Regions from separate parts of the Pectinatus sottacetonis genome, predicted to be linked through region 1. Evidence: riboswitches for the same ligand, from Rfam matches in the RefSeq annotation. Region 1 holds a riboswitch; the other holds the start of a gene.
The links. A riboswitch is a leader RNA that binds a small molecule or an ion and turns the genes downstream of it on or off. The one in region 1 is predicted to bind thiamine pyrophosphate.
Positions count from the first base shown of each region.

Region 2: another riboswitch for thiamine pyrophosphate. It lies ahead of thiT (energy-coupled thiamine transporter ThiT); the one in region 1 lies ahead of thiS (sulfur carrier protein ThiS).

Region 1 is NZ_WIQK01000001.1:1,642,482-1,645,672, reverse strand. It holds gene I6760_RS07675 (DUF389 domain-containing protein) at 1-1,016, shown strand, start outside; TPP riboswitch at 1,084-1,190, shown strand; gene thiS (sulfur carrier protein ThiS) at 1,244-1,450, shown strand; gene I6760_RS07665 (thiazole synthase) at 1,447-2,247, shown strand; gene thiH (2-iminoacetate synthase ThiH) at 2,248-3,191, shown strand, end outside.
Region 2 is NZ_WIQK01000001.1:222,562-225,752, reverse strand. It holds gene I6760_RS00970 (methyl-accepting chemotaxis protein) at 1-1,326, shown strand, start outside; TPP riboswitch at 1,468-1,571, shown strand; gene thiT (energy-coupled thiamine transporter ThiT) at 1,625-2,245, shown strand; gene I6760_RS00960 (DUF4870 family protein) at 2,315-2,788, opposite strand; gene I6760_RS00955 (gamma-glutamyl-gamma-aminobutyrate hydrolase family protein) at 3,056-3,191, shown strand, end outside.

The DNA of each region.
Region 1 (3,191 bases):
GGGATGTATTAATTGCTATATTTGGCGGTCTTGCCGGTATTATTGGAATAACCCGCAAAGAAAAAAGCAACGTGATTCCTGGTGTTGCCATTGCTACAGCTCTCATGCCTCCATTATGCACAGCCGGTTATGGATTATCTATACATTCAGCAAAATTTTTTCTGGGGGCATTATATCTTTTTTTCATCAATAGCTTTTTTATCTGCCTGGCTAGTTTTATCTTTTTAAAAATGATACGTATTCCCAGCAAAGCTTATATTTCGCGGCGAATATTTAACCGTCAGCGTACATATCTGGTAATAATAGGAATTTTAACTATAATTCCCAGTATATATATGGCCTATAAAAGTGTAAAACTTAATTTGGAAACTACTGAAATGAAAACATATATAGCAGATAATTTCATCTTTGACAACTCGCAGGTAATATCTTACAAAATGCTTCCAAATGACAAACTCCTGGAAATTATTTTAATAGGACAACCTTTACAAGAACATGAAATTGCCTCTTTAACTACATCGTTAAAAAAATATAACCAATTACGCGATTTTCGCTTAAAAATCATTCAAAACAATTATTCACGCGCTATAAGCAAAGATGATGTCCAGAGCCTTATTGAAAATAAGCTTAATGAATCAAACAACAATAACCTGCTTTCAACTAAAGAAGCTGAACTAAAAAAATATAAAACTCTCAGTGTTTCCTATTATCCCGCTTATCTTCGGCTCAATGATGATAAAAAGCTCCTTACTTCTCTAAACAAAAGTGCCAGCATCCTATTTCCCCAAGTAGAAAATATTGAAGGTGCTTCTATTTCTTCTACAGACGATAAAGGCAATATAGTATTTAAAAAATTTTTTGTTATTGTTTTCGTAAAAGAAGCAATGCAGCCAAAGGATGCCGCAAAACTGCAAAAGTGGATAACAGCCGAAGCCAATATGCCTGTAATGATGAACTTACAGCTGTCCAACGCCCCCCAAGATAATATCATTTCCGGCAATGGAATCAATTGGTAATATGATATTATTTTTTAATGATTTGACAAATTTACTTTATCGGCATAAAATAGCATATATAAAATAAATATTTTTACAAGGGAGCCTATGTTATAGGCTGAGAAAGGGCTGTAAGCACCTGACCTTTGACCTGATCGGGATAATGCCTGCGTAGGAAGTATTGGTAATAGAAGTTTACGTCTATCCTGATCAGGATAGACGTTTTTTTATTTTAAGGAGTTGATGTTTTGCAAGTAATTGTAAATGGGGAAAAAACTGTCGTTCCTGCAAAAACAACTTTGCAAGAACTAATGGAACAGAAAAATATGACTGCCGGCCATGCTGTGGCAGAGCTCAACGAGCAGATCACAAACAAACATGCTTGGCCTGATATTTTTCTTAGCGAAAATGACTCAATAGAAATAATCACTTTTGTAGGAGGCGGTTCCAAATGATAAAAAGTAATACTAATGACAATTTACAAATTAATGGTAAAATTTTAAAAAGCCGGTTTTTTATTGGTACAGGTAAATTTTCTAACAACCGAAATATGCCTGATGTCATCCATGCCGCAAATGCATCTGTAGTAACAGTAGCATTGCGGCGTGCCAATCAAGGTTCCCATGAAGAAAACATTCTCGATTATATTCCTGATGATGTAATACTTATGCCCAATACATCAGGTGCACGCACCGCCGATGAAGCTATACGTATTGCCCATTTATCTAAAGCTATGGGCTGTGGCAGCTGGATAAAAATAGAAGTAATATCCGATAACAGATATTTACTGCCTGACAATATGGAAACTTTAAAAGCTTCTGAAACTCTTGTAAAAGAAGGGTTCACTGTACTTCCCTATATCAGCCCTGACTTAATGACAGCAAAACGCCTTTGCGACACTGGAGTTGCTGCTGTAATGCCTTTTGCTGCCCCTATTGGTTCTAACAGAGGCCTGCGTACAAAAGAATTGGTTCAAATATTAATCGATGAAATTGACCTGCCTGTAGTTGTTGATGCTGGTATAGGCAAACCTTCAGAAGCTGCTGAATGTATGGAAATGGGTGCTGCAGCTGTACTTGTCAATACAGCAGTAGCCACTGCCAAAGATCCTTTGAAAATGGCTCAAGCCTTTTCTAAAGCTGTCGATGCCGGACGGACAGCTTATCTGGCTGGAATAGGCCGCGTACTGGGAACAATCAGTGCCAGTGCTTCCTCTCCACTTACCGGTTTTTTACATAAGGAGGAAGCATAATTGACCACCGCATCTTTTTTAGAAGAAAAACAAAAATATACTCAGCTTGATTTCAAAAGCTTTTTTGCGGGAATAACATCTACTGATGTATTACGTGTTTTGAATACGCCGCATTTAACTCGTATGGATTTTCTAACTTTACTGGCACCTGCTGCTCAAAAACATTTGGAAGCAATGGCTCGACGTTCACGTGAGGAAACAATAAAAAACTTTGGCTATACAATGCAACTGTTTACTCCCATGTATATAGCTGATTATTGTGATAATCTTTGTGTTTACTGCGGTTTTAACCATAATAATAACATCAACCGTCGCTGTCTAAATATGGAGGAAATAAAAAAAGAGGCCGCCGCCATATCACAAACAGGCTTAAAAAACATTCTTGTTCTCACTGGTGAATCAAAAAAATACAGCCCTGTTAATTATATTTTATCTGCTGTTAAAGTTTTGCGTGAATATTTCGATAGTGTTTCCATTGAAGTATACTCCTTTTCCCTTGAAGATTACATACGTGCTGTAAAAGCGGGTGTCGACGGAATGACTATGTTCCAGGAATGTTATAATAAGGATATTTACAAAACACTTCATCCAGGCGGTCCCAAAGCAAATTATGAATACCGGCTTGACGCACCTGAACGAGCCTGTAAAGCCGGGATGAGAAATGTGAATGTCGGTGCATTGCTTGGTCTTAATGAATGGCGGGAGGAAGCCTTTTTCACTGGCGTCCATGCTGATTATCTGCAACATAAATATAAAGAAGTCGAAATTGCCATATCTACTCCCAGAATAAGGCCCTGCTCTGCCGGCTATGCTCCTAAATCAATAGTTAATGACATTGATCTTGTTCAATATATAACTGCGCTAAGAATCTTTATGCCACGTGCCGGAATAACCTTATCAACACGGGAAAAACCAGACATGCGTAATCATTTAGTAAAAATAGG
Region 2 (3,191 bases), 1.4 Mb from region 1:
ATGAATTTGTCAGGCCTCAGTTATGTAGCTTCTGTTATGAAAGGACAGGCTGGTAATATAACCGATGTATCATCGAATAAACAGAAAAGTATAATCACCTATATACCGGTAAAAGGCTACAATTGGGGAGTAATTACCTATCAGCCAATGTCCGATCTTTATCATACCCTTTTTTATAATATAGGAATTACACTTATGCTGATATTGATTTTTGCCCTTATCAGTGTTTTTATTGCTTTTAAAGTAGCGGCGGGTATTATTAATCCATTGAAAAAATTAATGACAGCTGCGCAGAAGATAGCTGCCGGTGATCTGCGGCAGAAAATTGAGATGGAAGGTGCCGTGGAACTTCAGGAGCTGGGCAGTCATTTCAATACCATGACTTCAAGTTTGAAAAAAGTAATTACAGAAACAGCTACAGCGAGTGAAACTGTTTCTGCAGCATCCGAAGAACTTTCCTCATCTATTGATTCAGTAGGGGACTTGACTAAAAATATTCAGGATACAGTAAAAAACACAGTAAAAAATACCAAAGAAAAAATGTCCCTGTCAGAACATTCTATAAATATGGTTGCTAATATGGTAGAGCATGTAGAAAAGACAGCCCAGTTTGCTGATACAATAGCGAAGTCTGTCCAAAATAGTAAAACTATTATTGATAATGGCTCTAAGCAATCAGATGATGTAGTACGTAAGATCACTGACATAAAATTAGATGTGGATAAAACTACTGATGTAATATCTGTATTGGGAGAAAAATCACAGCAGATAGGGCAAATTGTCGATACAATAACTGGAATAGCTGGACAAACTAATTTGCTGGCACTGAACGCAGCTATTGAGGCAGCCCGGGCAGGTGAACATGGGAAGGGATTCTCGGTAGTTGCCGAGGAAGTTTCTAAACTGGCATCCCAGTCGGAAGAAGCGGCTAAAGAAATAGCCAGTATAGTAAATGAAGTAAAAGCTGATACTACAAAAGCTATTGATACCATGGAAAAAAACCGTCATACAGTACAAACCGGAGTGGAATCAGTACAGAAGACAGTGGCAGTATTTAAGCAGATATATGATGTCATCGAAGAATTAAACAAGCAGCTGCAAAAAATATTGACAATATCAAAGAAACAAAAAGCTAACAGTTGCGAAGTTAATTCTTCTATACAGGAATTGAGTGTATTTCTTAAGGATAATATGACCAGTGTTGAGCATATAGCTTCCTCGGGAGCCTCACAGGCTAATTCCATGCAGGAAATAAAGACAGCAGCTAATTCATTGGCTCAGATGGCTGTGCAATTAAGTGAGATAATAAATAAATTTTCTATATAAAAAACGAAGAATAATACCAGGATAGTAATATATTCAGCAGCAAAACAATAAATTGCAAAAATCTGTCAGCTATAAAAGAAATTATGCCAGCTAATGATTATATGTACTTGACAGCATGGATGTATTTATCTAAAATAAAATTGTTAATATTAGGGGTGCCGTTATGGCTGAGAATGAAATGGATTTTCATAACCCTTTGACCTGATCTGGATAATGCCAGCGAAGGGAAACGATAAAAAACACCGTTTTCCCTATAAATAATAGGAAGACGGTGTTTTTCTTGAAATGGGGATAAAAAATGATAACAATTTTTTCTAAGCATGTAATGTCTGTTTTAGCTTCACCGATAAGTATTTTTGCCTTGATAGGATTATTTTTATTAATTGCGGCATTTATTTATATAAAGAAAATAAAAATTAATACGCGGATGGTTATAAATATTTCATTAATGGTGGCATTGACAGTGATACTGCATATATTCCGCCTTTATCATATGCCGCAGGGAGGCAGTATTACTCTGGGCGGTATGGTGCCGCTTTTATTTATTGCTTTTCGTTACGGACCAGCTGTGGGATATCTGGCGGGATTTACATATGGACTTATTAATCTTATCCAGGATCCGTTTATTCTTCACCCTGTGCAGGTATTATTCGATTATCCTCTGCCATATATGGCAATTGGTTTGGCCGGTTATTTTAAAGACAGGATATATCTGGGAACATTTGTTGGTATATTGGGAAGATTTAGCTGTCATTTTATATCAGGGGTTGTATTTTTTGGCAGTTATGCACCGGCGGGAATGTCACCATATTGGTATTCGATAGTCTTTAATGCCAGTTATCTCGTGCCGGAGCTTATTATATGTTTGATTGTTCTGCGGCTGTTGCCGACACAGCGCCTATTGCAAATGATGAAATAAAAAATAGTATTCTCATAAATTTATTTTTGTCCCTTTACAAAATATGTTAAGCAATAAATTTTAGGTGGATTAAAAGAATGTATAATCCATAGGTTTGTTTTCATTAAGGGATAATATACCCTTGATGTTTCTGTATAATAGCCAAATACCATCAAGTATTAAAATGAACAAACCTATTATGAAAAACGAGGTAATAGCTCCAACAACTCCGAGAAGCAGTCCAATCCAAAAGGTCTTTATCTGCCAGGCAAAATGGCTTTCAAGCCAGGTCCCTGACATATCATCTCTTTTAATATAATTTATAATAATGGCAGCAAAAGGCGTGATAAAGAAGAAAACTCCCAGCAGATGAAGAACATAAACTAACAAAGTCAGATTTTTATCTGATGAATTACGTACTGGTATATAACTATCAGACGAATCACTATAGGAATTTTCTTTAAGATCATTGGATAATTCCGTTTTAGTGATTTTTTCGCCACATTTTGTACAAAAACAAGCATCATCGTTTAATGGCGCACCACATTTTGGACAGTAAATCATTTTATCATCCTTTCAAATACACTATTTCATAACAATAATAAATAAAATAAATAACCTTGTCAATGAAAAGTTATAGTTTTTAATATGATGTGTTGCCGTAAAAATATAAAATGTCTATAATTTTTTCTTTTCTTTGTAAATTAAATATTATATAATAAATATAAATTAGAAATAGCTTTAGCTATAAGCATTATAAATTATTACCATTATAATAATGATTGATAACGCTGAAGACGTCAGAAAAAATTATAGAAAAAGAGGCAGAATATGAGAAAACCAATAATAGGTATTTCCGGTAGTATTTTAGCTGATGATAGTGGAGTATTCCGCGGCTATCCCCGTGCTTATGTAAATTCGGATTATGTTCGTTCCGTAGAGGATGCAGGAGGGGTGCCTGTAATTA